Regions from separate parts of the Paenibacillus sp. FSL K6-1318 genome, predicted to be linked through region 3. Evidence: riboswitches for the same ligand, from Rfam matches in the RefSeq annotation. Region 3 holds a riboswitch; each other region holds the start of a gene.

Evidence for each region. A riboswitch is a leader RNA that binds a small molecule or an ion and turns the genes downstream of it on or off. The one in region 3 is predicted to bind cyclic di-AMP.
Region 1: another riboswitch for cyclic di-AMP. It lies ahead of NYE45_RS06830 (hypothetical protein); the one in region 3 lies ahead of NYE45_RS00150 (3D domain-containing protein).
Region 2: another riboswitch for cyclic di-AMP. It lies ahead of NYE45_RS10110 (C40 family peptidase); the one in region 3 lies ahead of NYE45_RS00150 (3D domain-containing protein).
Region 4: another riboswitch for cyclic di-AMP. It lies ahead of NYE45_RS16940 (3D domain-containing protein); the one in region 3 lies ahead of NYE45_RS00150 (3D domain-containing protein).

What each region holds. Positions count from the first base shown of each region.
Region 1 covers NZ_CP150270.1:1,574,607-1,579,447, forward strand. The annotation lists gene NYE45_RS06815 (urease accessory UreF family protein) at 1-668, opposite strand, end outside; tRNA gene NYE45_RS06820 (tRNA-Leu) at 1,094-1,176, shown strand; gene NYE45_RS06825 (glutathione peroxidase) at 1,326-1,805, opposite strand; cyclic di-AMP (ydaO/yuaA leader) riboswitch at 2,177-2,352, shown strand; gene NYE45_RS06830 (hypothetical protein) at 2,471-2,866, shown strand; gene NYE45_RS06835 (HAD family hydrolase) at 3,041-3,724, shown strand; gene NYE45_RS06840 (Nramp family divalent metal transporter) at 3,861-4,841, opposite strand, start outside.
Region 2 covers NZ_CP150270.1:2,243,085-2,247,925, forward strand. The annotation lists gene NYE45_RS10090 (xanthine phosphoribosyltransferase) at 1-224, shown strand, start outside; gene NYE45_RS10095 (hypothetical protein) at 322-651, shown strand; gene NYE45_RS10100 (hypothetical protein) at 771-989, shown strand; gene NYE45_RS10105 (carboxymuconolactone decarboxylase family protein) at 1,134-1,463, shown strand; gene NYE45_RS10110 (C40 family peptidase) at 1,562-2,026, opposite strand; cyclic di-AMP (ydaO/yuaA leader) riboswitch at 2,032-2,163, opposite strand; gene pelA (pectate lyase) at 2,583-3,545, shown strand; tRNA gene NYE45_RS10120 (tRNA-Leu) at 3,724-3,808, shown strand; gene NYE45_RS10125 (carbohydrate-binding protein) at 3,885-4,841, opposite strand, start outside.
Region 3 covers NZ_CP150270.1:30,325-35,165, reverse strand. The annotation lists gene rnmV (ribonuclease M5) at 1-448, opposite strand, end outside; gene NYE45_RS00150 (3D domain-containing protein) at 605-1,789, opposite strand; cyclic di-AMP (ydaO/yuaA leader) riboswitch at 2,063-2,316, opposite strand; gene NYE45_RS00145 (TatD family hydrolase) at 2,558-3,328, opposite strand; gene NYE45_RS00140 (HD domain-containing protein) at 3,661-4,841, opposite strand, start outside.
Region 4 covers NZ_CP150270.1:3,866,820-3,871,660, reverse strand. The annotation lists gene NYE45_RS16955 (M20 family metallopeptidase) at 1-241, opposite strand, end outside; gene NYE45_RS16950 (ABC transporter permease subunit) at 425-1,888, shown strand; gene NYE45_RS16945 (amino acid ABC transporter ATP-binding protein) at 1,875-2,597, shown strand; cyclic di-AMP (ydaO/yuaA leader) riboswitch at 2,816-3,011, shown strand; gene NYE45_RS16940 (3D domain-containing protein) at 3,014-3,688, shown strand; gene NYE45_RS16935 (polysaccharide deacetylase family protein) at 3,793-4,584, opposite strand; gene NYE45_RS16930 (hypothetical protein) at 4,738-4,841, shown strand, end outside.

The DNA of each region.
Region 1 (4,841 bases), 1.5 Mb from region 3:
ATATGGAAACTGGGGAAAAACGATTTCATGGACATCGAGGTTGGCTGTGCCAGTCCATCCGCAGCCGAGGCGCTGACGGTATTCCATTCATTCTCCAGATCTGCGGCCAGGCGGACCATCAGATCCTTGGTGGTATCGGTGTTCAGGGGAATGACTTTGGAGGCTTCGGTTATGCAGGCATTCATGGCTGAATGCAGATAACCAAGAACCGCCTCCGGGGCCGGGATATCGAGGTGGTGGTTAATCCAGGCATGAACAGTGGAGAGGCAGCCAACCGAATCGTATTTGGCGAAGATCTGTTCGAGCTGACTGAAATCAATCCAGGGGTGCAGAGCGCGTGCGAGTCTGATCAATCGTTTACCCATGGTAGCAGCTTGTTCTCTGAGATCTCCAGGAGTTCGCTGAACATGGACGAGCTTGTCGATCAGAGCTATCCGCCAAGTGTCCTTTTGATCTGCTGCGGTATAGATGCCTTTGATGGCCATACCTTCAAGACGAACGATGCTGGGATGCAACTGACAACGCATGAATGATTCGAGATCTTCAGCATTACGAATGGTACCCTCCTTGATATGGATATCCATGCCGAAGGAATGGGTGAACCCTCCAACCTGAATAGAGGAATCAAGCAGTTTGACATAATCGAGCAGCTTATTCCCACGGTTCACAATCATTCGCCTCCTGTGTTCGTTAAATGTCACTTTAAGTAACATTTATATTTCTTTTTGTTTGCTTTATGTTTAAAAATCCGAATTATATGATAGTTATCATCCCATAAACGTCCGCTTTTTGTCAATAGTATGATTTATATTCAATGTATTAAATCTTTTATTCAATATTTGTGTTATTTTATATAACATTTAAAGTTAAATATTTGTGAAATATAGGGAGGACTATATATAAATGAATCAATAAGATCGGCTCTAGCAGGAAAGAGGGGATCGAATCTAATAATATGCAGTTCATGGGTAAAGATGACGAGAATATGCGATTTTTGATGAAAATGCCTAGTTGAAAAAGAAGTATTAAAAAACACTTTACTTTTAGAACAGAACCCGGTATAATCAATTCTGTTGCCAATTATTTACGACATGCGGTCGTGGTGGAATGGCAGACACGCTATCTTGAGGGGGTAGTGGGCGTATGCCCGTGGAGGTTCGAGTCCTCTCGACCGCATCATACGAACGATGAAGAAGAAGCTTTCCGTTATTGGAAGGCTTCTTTTTTTGTCTTTTTTGAACAGTCTGACATCGGGGTTGAAAAAAAGGCCATCCATTATCGGAGGTAATGGAGCTCTACCTTTCCGGCTACGGGTGGCCTGTGTATTATTTTTGGAGTAAGTTCTTGATATCTTCTTCAATCTTGTCAGGTGTTGTTTTGGGAGCATAACGTTTCAGTACCTGGCCGTTCTGATCTACGAGGAATTTGGTGAAATTCCATTTGATTGCTTTGGAGCCGAGCAGGCCAGGAGCTTCTTTGCTAAGGTGTTGAAAGAGAGGGTGAGCGCTTGAGCCGTTCACATCAATTTTCTCAAACATGGGGAAGCTCACGCCATAATTCATCTGACAGAACTCGGCAATATCGTCGGAAGAACCTTTTTCCTGTGCAAACTGGTTGCTTGGAAAACCAAGAACTTCAAATGGAGCATCTTGAAACTTGTCTTGCAGTTCTTGCAGACCTTTGAATTGAGGGGTAAGTCCGCAGGAGCTTGCCGTATTCACAATCAGTAGCACTTTGTCACGGTAGTCGGACATTTCAACTTCTTGACCGCGAAGGGTATTCACTTTGTAATCGTAGACTGTCATCTAAATCGCCTCCATTGGTATACTCTTATATCTTCTATTATATTGGTTGCAATTAAATAATGCAAAACTAATGTGGTGTTAAAAGAATCAAAACAGGCAAGTTGTGCAGAATACGTGAATGAATTGCGAAGTGATTTTCGTCAGAGTGAGAATTAGATAGCCTTGGAGAGATGGATAGAGTAAAACATTGTTGTAAGCGTTATTATGAATGAGTATTGGCAGAAATCTGCCGATTCGGTGATCTGTGCGGACTTTACACCGTCTTAACGCGGGTGTATGATTCATAACGTAATTTCAATTTAAACTAAATTGTACTTGAAAAACGAAACAAACGATAATATCGCTCGATCTTACTTTAAGATATACGAACGATGTTTTAATCGCTGAGTTTCCATTCATTGATGAGTGGGAAACGGGGGAACCAACGGAATGCACTGTCCAGGACAGTAGGCATTCATGGGGTGAATTTTCCGGTGACAGCCGGAAATAGGGCGACTCTCGCGCCCGAATCCGTCAGCTAACCTCGTAAGCGTTAAAGGGAGAGGCAACAAGCCGTACGCTGGTTCATGGTGTTTTCGCCATGGGTTATTTAAGAAGCGTTCGGGAGGCCTTGGTCCCCCACGCTTCTTTTTTGTTGTCTTTTCACGCCAAGGGAGGAACGAATGATGGATACTGAGATGATCTTAGTGACTGCTCCAAATGAAGCAGGACGTAAATTTATCAAATTGCTGATGTACAAAAAAATGCCGTTTGCCGTTCTAACCAACAGTGCAGGGGAAGAGCGGAGACTCCGCAGAATTGGGGTAGAGCATGTCATTCGCATGAATACGGCTGCAGCTCAAAAATGGTTTTTGCCGCAGGGTAGCGTAGGCAATGTGTTTATTTTCGAGAACAGCCTGAATCTGACCTGTCGTTATTTGCAGATCTGCCGTTCATGGACATCGAAATCCCTGTGCGTCATCACGGAGCAGAGTCATCCAAAGGGTATCTATCGCGGGATGGGCGCAGACCGGATTGTATATTCGCTCAATGGGGAAGTCGGCTTTCTCCTCAATGGTTAATGCCATAGCTTGTGATTGCTCAGGTGTAAGGTGCCTGTTATAATTGACTGTATTAGAATCAATTTCAGAATTCACTCCAGGTATTATGAGATTGATTCATCGATAAACGGAAATTTGAGGAGACTCATGCAGGATGGTGAGTCTTCTTTTTTATGCTTACAAGGAGGAATTGGCGTGCCGGATGTGAGTGGGTTAAAGTGGTTATTTTTTGATGTTGGAGATACGCTGGTGGATGAATGGGAGCCGGTTGATGATATTATCGGACAGTTCGTCCGTGAAGCTTGTGCTTTAGGGTATCCAGTGAAAATTGAGGCGGTACGCGAACTGTTCGCGAGCTGTTACCGGAAATATGAGCAATGGCCCATGAGAGTGGCTATTCGCACATTCATTGAAGACGAAGGCCACCGGAAACAGATTCAGGACAAGCTGAAGTTTCAAAAAGATCTTGAACGTCCTTTTCCTTCAGCGGATTCCGTTCTTCAGCAATTGTCACGGTATTATCGTATTGGCATTATTGCCAATCAGAGTCCCGGAACAGAAGAGAGACTGGAGAGTTACGGATTACGGAAGTATGTTGACGTTCTGGCCTGTTCGGCTGAAGAAGGGGTATCCAAGCCAGACCCTGAGTTATACGCTGTAGCCTTGAAACAGGCAGGCTGTGAACCGGAGGAAGCCGTCATGGTTGGGGATCGGATCGATAACGACATTATACCTGCCCGGAAGCTGGGCATGCGTACGATTCGAATTATGCAGGGTTACGGAAGATTCCAGCCAGACCGATCGGATGACGAACGTGCGGATTGGACCGTTGATTCATTGGATGAACTCCTGCCGTTACTGGTGCCCAATCAGGATTAGATAATTGTTTATTGGAGTTTAGCGTTTTACTATAAAAGGAAACACGTTGCTGTACTGCAACAATAAAGGCTGATCAACTTGGTATTGAATACCGGAGTTGATCAGCCTTTTTAGTATTTGGTCGATAAGAACGAGATTAGAATAACCGAATCGTCTGAATGATCAGATATACATTCAGCACAACAATAACAGCGGCAATGACCCATGAGATGATTTTTAGCCACAATTTGTTGGCGAATGCACCCATGCTCTTTTTATCACTCGTGAACATCACCAGGGGAATTACAGCAAAAGGTAATTGAAGAGAAAGCACGACCTGGCTCAAAATCAGCAGTTCTTCTGTGCCGTGTTCTCCTGCAATGGCTGTGACAATCACCGCCGGGATGATGGCGATCAGACGTGTGACCAATCTGCGCAGCCAAGCCGGAATACGAATGTTCAGGAAACCTTCCATGACAATCTGCCCAGCGAGTGTACCTGTAAGGGTAGAGTTCTGACCTGATGCTAACAGCGCGACACCGAACAGGATACTTGCAACCGTAGTACCCAATAGAGGGGTCAGCAGATGATAGGCATCAGCGATCTCGGCAACCTGTGTCATACCAGCACTGTGAAATACAGCGGCAGATACAATCAGGATAGCCGCATTGATGAACAGGGCAAGTGTCAGTGCGATTGTCGAGTCCATGGTCGAGTACCGAATGGCTTCTTTTTTACCCTGTGGTGTCTGTTCGATCTGACGGGTCTGCACAATGGAAGAATGCAGGTACAGATTATGCGGCATCACGGTCGCTCCTATAATACCAATGGCGATATAGAGCATAGCCGGGTTTTGCAGAATCTCGACATTCGGTACAAAACCATGGAGCACACCGCCCATATCGGGTTTCGCCAAGAACAGGTCGATCCCGAAGCAGAGGGCAATGGTTGCCATCAGCACAATGACGAGTGTCTCCAAAGCGCGGAAGCCTTTGTTTTGCAGGACGAGTATCAGGAGTACATCAACTGCGGTGATGATCACGCCGTATAACATGGGGATGTTAAATAGCAACTTCAACGCGATGGCAGAACCTATGACTTCAGCCAAATCAGTGGCTGCAATGGCAAGCTCACACAG
Region 2 (4,841 bases), 2.2 Mb from region 3:
TTCTGTTCATTGATGATATCATTGCCAATGGGGATGCTGCTCGTGGAGTCATCAAAATTATTGAGCGTTCCGGTGCTGAACTCGTCGGATTTGGCGTTGTGGTCGAGAAAAGTTTTCAGGCAGGGGCACGCACGATTCGTGAACAGGGTATTCCGGTGGAAGCCTTGGTACGTATTCGTTCTCTGAACGATGGAACGGTACAATTTGACGATAACGAAATGTGACATTTTAAAGGAATAGGGCCTATTTTTTGAACTATGCCTTTGCATGACCGCGGATTTCATTTATAATGGGGTTATGTTAGGGAGAGGAGGCAACACCATGGGGAACCAACCGGCAACAGAACAATTTTTTATTGATAAGCTGGCGGAATCGAAAGTTCATTTTGAACGTGCCCTGGATTGTAAACATACGGAATTCGATGACCTTTATCCCTATATGATTGAACATCCTCAATTTTTCTGGTACAAACGCTATGTTGCCTGGTCAGAATTACTGACGATTGTAGGCTTGTGCGAAGAGTTGTCCTTCTCTTGGAAAGAACAATTTACACCGCATCAAGTGGAGTACCTTGAAGAACGTGTGATGTCCGCCAAAGTGCTTGATTTTTGGTTCGAGAAGAACGACAGCAAAGAGCACGCGCAGCGGTAACTTTCAGTCGGGACATAATTTCGAATGACATGACAGTCCAATACAGTCACGTGAGACCTAAATGACATTTCATTTAGGTCTCTTTTTGTAAATAAATTTGGAATATAGGAGCCAAGAACATGATCAGTGATACAGAATTGGATGCCCTGCGTCTGTCAGGTGAGAAAGTAAGAGTAGTACGGGACGAGCTGGAGTCAAACGATGTAACCGGGATTGTGGTTGCCTGGGATGGCGAGCAGGTACTTATCCGGCGGCAAAATCGACGTGTCGTCAAGCTGGATCGCAGTTACCGATATCAGCTGTTCAGCGAGCCGCGCCAGAGTCCACTTAGTGAGTAGCAATCGCTAATAATGTGGCAGAACCATGAGCGTTTATATGTTTGGAATTACCATGATTTCTTGGCATAATTGGCTCACTCGGGAGAGAAAATAGGTACAGTGAGAACGATCTGTAACTATAGCTGAGAGGGTGTGCTACAAGACATGACATTGATGAATGATAAAGTTCATGCCTACAAGGATCAGATTGGAGCATTAAGCGATGTGCTGCCAGGAGTGGTGAAGTCGTATCATGAGTTTACCGGAGAATGCTTTCAGCCTGGCGTGATTGATGCGAAGACAAAACAGCTAATTGCCCTCGGAATAGGACTGTTCGCCAACAATGAGGTGTGTACTTTCTACCATGTAGAAGAAGCTCGTGCCAAGGGTGCAACTGACCAGGAGATCATGGAGACCGTTGCCGTAGCCGGAGCTGTAGGAGGCGGACATGCCCTGTCTCAGGGTGCGATGCGAGTGCAGAAGGCGTTGCATTAAGTCTAGGTAAGGGTAGTACTAGGATTAGTCCATAAATGTCTAATCAAACAAAAGAGGAGGTTCCGGGTGATCCGGAGCCTCCTCTTTCTATATCATACTTACATTTTCCCCAACATTTTATCGTACATAAATTGTCCAGTTACCCGACGTGCTGTCACGTAACGATCATTGAAGTATGGATTCGATAACTTCGTAATACTTACACCTTTACTACTGGAAGCATGTGCAAATTGTCCGCCGCCAATATATACACCTGTATGTGAAATGCCTTTGCCCATCGTATTGAAGAACACCAGATCACCTGTGCGAATGTTACTTTTGGATACCGGAGTACCTGCTTTGGCTTGCTGCTGCGAAGTACGTGGCAATTCAATGCTGTATTTGTTGAAAAGATATCTCATAAACCCGGAACAGTCGAAGCCGGCCAAAGTCGTGCCACCCCACTTGTAAGGTATACCTGTCATGTTGTTCACTACGGAGTTGATACTGCTTGCCTCTGTGCTTGTTGCCCCGGATGTAAATAGTACAGCTGCTCCAAAAATGGAGATTATCAGTTTTTTCAAAATCAATGTTCTCCCTTCGATGCCTACGGAGTTAGCTAAGGGTTCGGTAGAAGGTTCCCTATATTTCCTATGTATAAGAATAATTCACCCAAAATGGTTCCCCCGTTTTCAAACATGAAACTCGGCAATGAATAATTAAGTTTTTGTAACTATTTGAAACTATATTGCATAAATGCGTAATTGTCAAACCCATTTAAACCCCTTCGTAATACCTCAATGTTAGCGGAATTACGGTTTTTATATGAAAGAAGGGATCAAGTTTGGGTATCATTCATGACAAAAACGTCATTATTGATTCGTTTAAGACGATTTTGGACAAATAAATAGGTTTGTCATGAGTTAAAAGAACTATTCCGTAATGTTCAATTTGAGAGATTATATTCATTAAGTTGCATATATTGACAAAAATCGATTTTTTGCATATCATCTTCTTATCCAATCCACATATTGGATGAAAATTGATTTTATTGTGTTATAAATTCAAATAAAGGAGGTTAAGGGACTAATTTTATAAGTAAGGTAGAAGTGGGAGATTTATAAAAACAAACATAGGAGAGTGTTATCTTTGAAAGCAAAAAAAATAGTTACTTTTATTCTGGCATGTACGATGGTCTTCTCAGCAGTTGGTATAGCTGTTCTTCCTGTAACAACGGTATCAGCCGCTGATGCAACAGGTACAACAGCAAGTATATCTGATATTCTGAAGAACCAGCTGCCAGATGGAGGTTGGAGAAAAGACTATAAACAAACAAGTGGAGAATGGGCGAAGTCCACCATTGACAACAAGGCTACATACTCAGAAATTAGAAGATTGGCGAAGGAATTCAAAAAGACCAATGATCCGCGTTACTCCACAGCTGCAATCAAAGGAATTAACTTTTTGATCAACATGCAGTATTCAAACGGCGGATGGCCACAAGTCTATCAAAGCTCGGGATATCACAAACACATCACTTACAATGATGATGCGATGATTAATGTAATGATCATGTTGGATGAAGTAGCAACGCGCAAAGGTGACTTCTCGTTTATCGACAGCACACTTGCTAACCGCAGTAAAAATTCAGTTGCCAAAGGTGTGGATGCGATTCTGAATACACAGGTCGTTTCAGGCGGTAAGCTGACAGCATGGGGACAACAACATGATTCCAGTTCCCTTAAACCAGCAAGCGCAAGAATCTATGAAGTACCATCGCTGACGGCTGGAGAGAGTGTAACGATTGTTAAATTCCTGAAAACCAGACCTGCTAACGCTAAAATTACAGCATCCATTAAAGGAGCTGAAGCTTGGTTTAACAAAGTCAAAATTACGGGTTACAAGTATGAAAGAGCAAACGGAGACAGCAAAATTATCGCTGATTCCAAAGCTGCACCGATCTGGGCTCGCTTCTATGAAGTGGGAACAGATAAACCGATCTTTATTGGTCGTGACGGGGTAGTTAAATACAAACTAAGTGATATTGATAAAGAAAGAAGAGGCGGTTATGCATGGTATGGCAACTGGCCTTCCAAGCTGTAACTCGTAACATGCCTAAGGTTTCATAGAGTTAATCCCTAGTAACGATAAGTAAAGCCCGAATCAGACATGGACGTCTGGCTCGGGCTTTATTGTTATTATTTTCAGTGTTGACATGATAGATTGCACATGATATATTATTTCTTGTCGCCGAGATATATATCACGGAGATATACAATATGCGGTCGTGGCGGAATTGGCAGACGCGCACGGTTCAGGTCCGTGTGGGCTAACCCCCCGTGGAGGTTCGAGTCCTCTCGACCGCATCAAACAAAGGTTCCTCGTTAGGCTAACGCCTTTCGGGGAACCTTTTTGTTTTGTACCATAAAATCGTCTAATAGGTTACTGAGCGGACACGTGGATACTATCGATATTCGGACCTTCAGTACCGGTCGTTACCACTTTAATGGTATTGGTTCCCGAGTTCATGGGCATCTGAATTGTTTTTTCACCCCAGGTAGACCAGCTTCCCGTTGCAGTAAATGGGGTATTGCTGATTACTTTGGTCCCATTTACGAATACATCGAGGTTACGGGTGCCACTTTCCAACGCATAACGAAACTTTACGTTTTTGGTGCCACTTATCGTATTGTTGATGTTATTCCATTGAATGCCCGAGTTCGTCAACGCATTGAAATTAACATATCCTGAGCCTGTGTAGCCAGGATAGATCGTCTCAATTGCAGCATCGGAGAGAGTCGTTCCTGTCTCTGCTTCGTACGTAGTGCCACTCCCCGTATTACCTCCACCGCTGCCCGTAATATTAGCGACAAACGTAGTTACACTTTGAGCAGGGAGTTGAGCAGTAAAGGTTGCATTGGACACCGTAATTGGTGCTCCGCTTGCCAGATTGCGACTGCTATCGGTTACCCATGAGGATACCGTGGAAGCATTACCGTTTTGCAAAACAAATTTCTGACTCGTTGCAGAAGTGCTTCTGTTAATCGCCACAATGACAACCTTGTTATCCCCTTTGTAGGCAGAAACGAATGTGTTCGTATCCGGGTTCTTGGTTGCATCTACTCTAAGATAGCCTGGACGTACAAATTTGGAGAAGTGAGCCATATTATAACCGCGTTTACTAATCGTTCCGTCTTCTTTCATCGGACCATACTGTCTGCGGATGTACCACCATACATAAGCCTGGAAATCACCCTCGACCATAGCACTGTGCATGTGATAGGAAACGTCAAGCGCTTCGGGCCAGCGGTCTGCTGAGTTACTATCGCTATTCGGATAATAGACTTCAGTCATCCAGAGTTCTTTACCGGCTCCTTTTTGCTTGAAGAGCGGATATGC
Region 3 (4,841 bases):
AATATCCGATGCCCAGCAGATTGCCCATCTCCATACGACGTGCGGCAGCCTGCGGATGCACGATAAGTCCTGCCGCGATCAGGTCCTCCCAATCGATCAGGCTCGGAGCACCTTCGTATGAAGTATGTACGCGTTCCAGCGCGTGCCGAATCGCCTCCGGTGAGGCGTTCTCCACTCCAATGTCCCCTTTGCGCGTCGCATCCGCTTCTGGAATGAAGGCATGCTTGCAGCCAGGGACCTTGTTCGCAATAATTTTACGAATGCGTTCGCCGGCATGATCCGGATCTGTCAGTACGATGACTCCCCGTCTCTCCTGAGCAAGCGCAATCCGCTTCAAAATGCGCTGGTTGATGGCTGATCCACCTGTTTCAATTGTATCGGCTTCCACGGCCCGACGAATGGCTACCGTATCGTCACGGCCTTCCACCACTATGACTTCTTTTATCATGTTCCATTTCTTCCTTTCTAACGCAAAAAGAAGAGGAATATCCTCTTCTCTGCCAAACGGCGGGGGAGACTGAATTTCAGACCCCTCCGCCGCATATTCCGCATGAATCATTCATGCAACTATTTTATAGCATTCCCATTTCAAAGTAAAACGATTTTAGTTCGCTTCCGGCTTCACCGGACCGATCACGTAGACCGTCTTGCCTTTCTTGCGTCCAAAATTCAGGGCATGCTTCACACTGTCATAATATACATCAATTTTGTTGCCTTTAATGGCACCGCCTGTATCTTCCGCACGACGGAAGCCCAGACCTTCGATATATACCCACCAGCCAATTGGAATGACTTTGGGATCAACCGCAATGGTGCGCCCTTCCGTTACACGAGTACCGGAAGCTGTTTTAGTGCCAATGCCAGGCTCTTCGGAAGAGTAGGCAGTCATCGATACATTTTTAAGTACTTTGGAGTATTTAAAAGAAGTTCCGGATACGGTAATCACTTTGCTGCCCGAGGCAGAGGTTTTCTTCGAGTTCGTTGTTGTTGCCTGTTTGGTTGTTGAAGTTTGAGCCGATACGGTCTGAATCACAGGCTCTTTTACGACCGGTTTTGCTTTGGTGCCGACAGCGATCACTTTATCTACACGATTATTCGCGACGGATTTGCCGACCATTTTTTTGGAGACTAATTCTCCATCCTGAAATACCTTTTCGATATGCTGGACAAGTGTGCCTTCTTTGCCGTTTACAACAACACGGTTATCCCCTTTGTACAAGCTAGGGTCAGCCGTTTTAATCACTTTGTAAGCGATCGGTTGTTCGACATCCACTGTACGCTTTGTTACCCGCACTACACGGATTTTCATATCCGCTTTGACTGTAGTTCCAAGCGCCGGATACACTTTGTCATTACTTGCAACTTGAATACCTGATTTTTGAATTGCCTCTTGTACCGATGAATCGGTTGTATACAGAGTCTTGGTGTCTCCGTCTGCCGTAATGTTAACTGGAACGGCCCGCTCAATAACAATTCGGTCTCCATCTGTAATCGCCCCGTTCATGGACATGGATACCTTATCGTGAGGGCTGACTGTGATTGACTGCTCCTCCAGCATTTCCTGAAGCATTCCTGTACGAGTCTCTACCACCTGAGCTTTGCCATCAATAACCAGTGAAATTTGTTTCCCGGCCTGACCGTAAACGACTAACAAGATCATGATTGTAAGCGCAATTGAGAAAATCGCGATCAATGCCATTTGACGCATGTTCTCATGCTTCCACCGCAACGCGAAAGACTTACTGGATGATCGTGACTCATGGGTCTCTTCTGGTTGGAATGTGCCCACTTCTCCGTCCTCCTTCATAGCCTCGTCGTCTAAAGTAATGCATGATGTCTTTGACGTGACTATACCAAATTTTCTACAGAACACAGATCGGACCTACATAATCCGGTTCTGCACCATGAATCAATCTTCGCAACATGATGTCATCCTCCTGAATACCTACCGTATGATGACAACATTTCTTTTATTCAAAAACAAAAAAGCCAAAGAAAGAGTGTAAGAGGAACTCTTTCGTGGCTTCCGAATGATTCTGAATATCGGAAATTCATGCACGAGGTTGCCTCTCTTTTTCCGCTTGCGAGGTTAGCTGTCGGGTTCGGGCGAAAGAGAGCCGCCCTATCTTGGGTCACCCGCTCATGGCGGACGCCCTTGAATTCACCCCGAGACCCAAAGAAGAAATCAAATACGGCTTCGCAGTTCCCTTCGCTGCTTTTGGGTCAGCGAACGTTGCGCATCGGCCAAATACACCGATGTTTAAGCCCTATTGGTTCCCCCGCTCTCCGTTAACGGAGACTCAGCGAGACTGATTCATGAAAGTAATGTTGCTTCCTCGGAAAGTGTCCCTTTGTTCATCCCCCGAACATCTGTCCAATTTTCCGCACAACAATTCACTGAAAAGATGATATCCTGTTTTGATGCATGTTGTAAAGCGTTGATCAAGTACGTTTTTCTGAATATTTGGTTAAAATATTGTAATATTCTTGATTTATTTGGATCAAAGGGCAAATTACCTCTGCTTACCTGCCTTTTTCACCTGATTTACTCGTTTTTTTAACGAATACCAAATCGTTCCATGGCATTTTTGGTTGTTATTGCAGCAATTTCCTCTACCGAAATGCCTTTAATTTCCGCAGCTGCCTCTGCAACCAGACGTACATGCGCTGTCTCATTTCGTTTTCCACGATAAGGGTGAGGTGTTAAATATGGAGCATCTGTTTCAATGAAAAATCGGTCCATAGGAACCTTCGCTAGCACCTCTTTTGGCTGCTTTGCATTTTTGAATGTGATTGGACCTCCGAAGGACAGATGGAAGCCCATATCGAGACAACTTTTCGCGGTTTCCCAGCTACCGGAGAACGAGTGCATCACACCACCAACCTCGCCCGCCTTCTCTTCACGCAAAATTCTTATAATATCCTCGTGCGCATCCCGATTATGGATGACAATTGGCATGTTCACTTCACGAGCCAATGCAATCTGTTGTCGTAATACGCGATGTTGTACTTCCTTCGGTGAAGTATCCCAGTGATAATCCAATCCGATCTCACCGATCGCAACTACTTTTTCATGCTTGCATAAAGATGCAATCCACTCCAGATCGCCCTCCTGCATCGTGATCGCATCTACCGGATGCCACCCTACAGCTGCATATATAAAGTCATACGTTTCAGCCAGTTTCATTGTCGTTGGAATGGTTTCCCGGTTAAAGCCAATGTTGATCATGCGACCAACCCCGGCGTCTACAGCACGCTGGATCATGTCCTCGCGGTCCTCGTCGAATTGTGGTGCATCCAGATGTGTATGTGTGTCGAACAGCATCATGTTTGTATCTCCCTTCATGTCGAACTAACGACTATCTTCTCTTGGAAATTTAATTTAGAAAATCCAATATTTTATTGCTTCGTAAAGAAAATTTTAAAAATCCGTGGATTGCCCATCATTACACTCATTTCTTCACAAACTACAATATATAGAAGATACATGGATATTTAGATCTATATATCGCTATTTATGATGACTCAACCTACTTTCTTTTACAAAATTATGTCGATCTACATATACTCCCCATTAAAGCAGATTACTGTATCATGAAAAATAGCTCTTTTAGAAAGTGTTTTGATATCGAAATTCTTCACCAAGTTTTATCTTCATCATTACAAGAAATAGGGGCGTATATGAGACGGTAATTCGTGAATAATCGCATCCACCTTGTTTTGCGGGTAATACAAATGATGTTTTCCCCGATGCAGCCCACTGATGGAACGGACAATGTCGGATACCTCTGACAACTCATGTAACTTGTCCTGTCGATCGAGCAGAAGAATCTGCTTATCCGTGGATTCATCCGGACGAAACACATCATACGGATTATCCGACGGAAAATCAATTTCAAGATCATATTCGGGATTGAGACCTGCCTGAACAAAAGCTTCCCGAATCTCTTCCATCATTGTCAAGTCGGTCTGTTCAAGCTCTACATACTTATATAACTTGCGATCCATAAAACGTTCGCATAACTCACTCAGAACAGCATCGTCCTCCTTGCGCCACTGCGTAAATGCCGTCTGAATCAAAGCTTCATCCAACTGTAAATATTCCTCTACCGAAAGTTCTCCTTCAAATAATTGAGGTAGTGGATCGATCATGAAGCGGAATTGAAACCCTTCCTGTATCAGTGTTTTCGCTCGCTTGAATATTTGTCGCAATATGATTTCGGAACTGCGGGTTACCGGATGAAAGTAAATCTGCCAATACATCTGATACCGAGACATTAAGTAATCCTCTACAGCATGCATGCCTGAATCTTTGACTACAATCCGTCCATGATAAGGGCGCAGCATGCGAAGGATACGATCAAGGTCGATTGTTCCGTAATTTACTCCTGTAAAATAAGCATCCCTGAGCAAATAATCCATTCGGTCCGCATCAAGAGGACTGGTCACCAGATTGACCACAATCGGCTGCTCATACGTTTTTTGAATTACAGAAGCCACTTTCTCAGGAAAATCAGGAGCATACCGTCTTAAGATCGCCCCTACTTCGGTATCACCTGTAATGATGCGACAAGTCCAATCTTCGTGATTCATGTCAAAAGCTTCCTCGATGGAGTGAGAGAATGGCCCATGCCCAAGATCATGAAGTAAAGCCGCGCACAGAGCTACAATCTTTTCTTCCTTCGGCCAATCCGAATAATGACTTCTTTCAAATTGAGAAATGATCTTGCGCGTAATCTCATAAACACCTAATGAATGTGAGAAACGACTATGCTCTGCCCCATGAAAGGTAAGGTAAGAAGTTCCCAACTGCCGAATCCGACGTAAACGCTGAAACTCGG
Region 4 (4,841 bases), 2.9 Mb from region 3:
GTAATGCGATAGTAGGGCCGGGTTTGGTGGCCGAATAGGTTCCGATAAAAGCTGTGTCCAGTCCGAGAATGGGAGCTTCTACCGTGAAACCGTGGAAGACCAGTTCTTCTTTCAAACGGGCAGAAGCGAGATACTCTTCATTTCCCAGTTCGGGGTTGGCCCCAATATATGATGAAATGGCTTTAAAACGGGAAGCATATTGATCAATAACCGTCAGGATCAGTGATTTGTTAGATGTCATTAGTAAACTCCTTATGCAAAAATGAAAATAATTCATTGATTATATCATGTTTGCTTTATTTTTTCAGAAACAAGTCAAGATTTGTATTGTCAAAATGCATTGCATAATCATGCATTGTACTTTATAATGACTCAGTCATCAACATGAGAAGCATACAATGTATTGTAAGGGGAGAGAAAAAGGTTGAAATTGATTAGTCGTTACACCATGATGCTGTTGACCTTTGTTATTCTGCTGACGACTGCCGCTCCTGTGGCACTTGCAAGTGGAACTACAGATAATTCAAGCAGTAAAAAGCTAGTGCTCGGTACAAGTGCCGATTTTGCACCATACGAATTCCATAAAGTGATTAATGGCAAAGATGAAATCGTCGGTTTCGATATTGAGATCGCCAAAGAGATTGCCAAAGATCTTGGCGCTGAGCTTGTGATTGAGGATATGGGCTTCGACGGTCTTCTGCCTTCATTGCAGAGCGGGCGTGTTGATCTGGTAATTTCAGGTATGACGCCGACGGATGAGCGGAAGAAAAGTATCGATTTTTCCGACACCTATTATAAATCAAAACAAGTGATTATGGTTCGCAATGCGGATAAAGACAAATATCCAACCATGGCAGAACTTGAAAATGCGAAGATTGGCGTTCAGAAAGGCTCCATTCAGGAAACGATCGGACAGAGTATTCCAGGAGCGAAACTTACTGCGCTGGATAAAATCTCGGATATCGTGCTTCAACTGCAAACAAAACGCATTGACGCGGCAATCGTTGAAGATACCGTTGCTGCAGGTTATCTGGACGATATCATTGGACTTGCTGCTGCTGTTCCGGACGAAGAGCAAGCAGAAGCGGCAATCGGGATTCGTAAAGGGAATACCGAGCTGCTAGCTGCAGTAAATGGAACACTGGAACGATTGAAAAGTGAAGATAAAATCAATCAGATGGTGACGGACGCCAGCCTCTTGATGGCGGATAAAGTGAACAAATCACAAAATATTTTCCAAGTATTCTGGGAGTACAAAAGTTTCTATGCTACAGGAGTAGGATACACACTTCTGTTGTCTGCACTTGGCGTTATCTTCGGGGTAATTATTGGATTGATCATCTGTTTATTCCGTTTGCATGACGCTGCAATCTTGCGCTGGATCGGTACTGCTTACGTTGAAGTGATCCGTGGCACACCGATGCTGGTACAATTGATGATTATTTACTATGGTTTTTCCCTGAGCTTTGGCATTAACTTCACTGCACTTCAGGCAGGTATCATTACACTTTCAATCAATAGTGGTGCCTATCTGGCGGAGATTTTCCGTGCAGGTATCCAAGGTGTGGATCGTGGTCAGTTGGAGGCAGCGCGTTCCCTCGGAATGGGCAGAGGTGCAGCAATGCGTTACATTATATTGCCACAAGCCTTCAAAGCTGTATTACCAGCGATCGGTAATGAATTTATAACTATTATCAAAGAATCCTCCATTATCTCCGTTATCGGTATGGTGGATATTATGTATCAGGCAAGTGTAGTCAAAAACATTACGTATCAAGGCTTGAGTCCATTTTTGATTGCAGCAGCCATCTACTTTGTAATGACGTTCATTTTGTCCAAGCTGCTGGGACGACTGGAAAGGAAGTTGAGTGCAAGTGATAGACGTTAGACAATTACACAAATCTTATGGAAATAACGATGTACTTAAGGGCATTAACGTGACGATTGGAAAAGGTGAAGTTGTCGTGGTTATCGGTCCTTCCGGTTCGGGTAAAAGTACGTTCTTACGTTGTCTGAACCTGCTGGAACAGCCTACCTCGGGTGAGATTGATTTTGAAGGCGTGTCAATCACCGATCCGAAGCACAACATCAATGCGACTCGTGAGAAGATGGGTATGGTGTTCCAGCATTTCAACCTGTTCCCACACAAAACGGTACAGCAAAACATTACGATTGCCCCGATTAAAGTGAAAAAGCAATCCACGCAGGAAGCGGAGAAAATCGCTGCTGATTTGTTAAACACTGTGGGCTTGTACGATAAAAAAGATACATTCCCGAACCAGCTGTCCGGTGGACAGAAGCAGCGGATCGCCATTGCAAGAGCATTGGCCATGCAACCGCATGTAATGCTGTTTGACGAGCCTACTTCGGCACTGGACCCCGAGATGGTCGGCGAAGTGCTGGATGTCATGAAACGTCTTGCAGAAGGCGGGATGACGATGGTCATCGTGACGCATGAGATGGGTTTTGCACGTGAAGTGGGAGATCGGATCCTGTTCATGGATGGCGGGGTCATCGTAGAAGAAGGAACACCTGATGAGGTGTTTGGAGCACCAAAAAATTCACGTACACGTGATTTTCTTGCTAAAGTACTCTAAATGAAATGATTTAATAGCGTTACTGACATCGAGTCGGTAACGCTATTTTTTTGTGCGCAATAATCATTTATTGATTTGAAAAGTAACTTTTTTGTTACCTAATATAAAGGGATCGGATCACCCAGCTTTTCTGAATTATCCAGTATTCTTACAGTTGATGACATGCTAAAAACCATATGGTAAGAATTACTACAAGTTCAGGTTACAAAATTGTGATATATTGAACTCTGCCGAAACTTCCGGACAGGGAGTGCGGGGGATGTAACGATGCAGATCGTGCAGGGGGAAGATCTACGGCACACTGCTTGGGGTGAATTAGGGGTACATAACGTTTCACATGTAACGAAGAACCTATAGGGTGGCTCCTCATCCGAATCCGACAACTAACTTCGCAGGCATAATGAGGGAGGAAGACCATGATTAACAAGAAACGTATAGCCAAAACAGCAGTAGCATTATTGACAACAGCAATGCTTATTCAAGCCGTTCCGGCTCACGCAGATTCAGTTCATGTGGCCAAAGAAGGGGATACCTTCTACACCTTATCGAAACAGTATGGAGTAGCACTCAACACGTTGGTTAAAGCAAACAACGACATTTCGCCTTACAATATTTATGGTGGTTTAAAAATTACGATTCCCGGTAAGGCAAACAATGTAGCAGCTGCTGCGGCTACGGAGAGCAAGACTCAAGCGAAGACGGTTACAACAGCAAGCTTGGACGTTAATGCAGATAACAAAGTTGTTCAAGCCTGGGGAAAAACGTTCGATTACAGTAAAGCAGTGAATGTGAAAGCAACGGCATACTCTGCAGATCCGTCCGAAAATGGAGGATGGGGTGCTGTGGATTACTTCGGTAATGATCTTGAACTGGGCACGATCGCAGTTGATCCAAGTGTGATTCCACTCGGAACCAAAGTACTGGTAACCGGTCACAGCCATCCGGGATTGCCAAAACAGGCTTTTGTAGCTACAGCACGTGATGTGGGCGGTGCAATCAAGGGTCACCGGATTGATATCTTTATCCCTGGTAGCAAACAGTCCGTAAGCACATTTGGTTTCCAGGATATCGAGCTGTATATTCTGAAGTAGAAAGTAAATTACATTTAATAATTCAAACAGGGTGTCTGCCAATCGCTACTTGCGATTGAACAGGCACCCTTTTATCATCATCAACATTTTTTATAATGGACATCTTAATCGTTGGCCTTTGGCAACCCCAACATCTCGTCCAAGGTGACTAGTTCATACCCCCGATTACGCAGTTCCTCGATAATTTCAGGCAAAGCCTCAATTGTGCCGTTCAGGTTCGATCCCACACCTCCTCCTGCATGTTGCAGAACGATGGAGCCAGGTTTCACGGCAGATAGGATGTTATCCTTCACCTCTTTCTTGGAAAGGCCTTTCCAGTCCAGTGAATCAACATTCCAGTTCACAATGCTATAGTGTTGTCTGGCAGCCCATTGCAGCTGTTCTTCATTAATGTCTCCGTATGGTGGCCGAATCATCTTCGGCGTATACCCTGCCAGATGGTGAATGATATCTCCGGTATGTAAAATTTGTTTGCGAAAGGCATTCATCGACAGCTTACTGAATTCCGGATGATTGTAGCTGTGATTACCAACAATATGCCCTTCCTTAACGATGCGTTTTACCAGATCCGGGTGTTTCTCAGCACGACTACCGACGATAAAGAATGTAGCTCTGACCTTATATTTCTTCAATACATCCAATACCTGTGGAGTAAAACGTGGATCGGGCACATCATCAAAAGTCAGGGCAACCTGCTTCGTTGATGGACCATTCGTTTTGAACGTATCCGCATATTTTTGACGTAACTGTCCCAATGTCAGTTGTTCTTCTTCCGCGGAATCTGAACCTGATACTGATTCACTTGGCGGGCTTGAAGCATCCCGCGATGAAACTGGAGCATGATATCCTCCGAGAAAAATAACGATAACCATCAGCATAATGAGGCGTACGCGCATAATAACGGCCTCCTTTTCCAAAATGACGTTCTCTTTGGTATGCCCGGGGGTTCCATAAATTATGCGCAGTGTGAGAAGTTTCATTGCCGTTTTAGCTCATGAGAGCCATAATTCCTCCATATATAACATATAGAAAAGGATAGGTGGATGGGTATGAGTACATATGATTTGAAATCCATACGTTTACAGGTAATTGAAGCAGGAGAAGATAAGGTTTTTCTCGTTACCGGAGGAAAGGCGCATATTGGTGCCGTAGC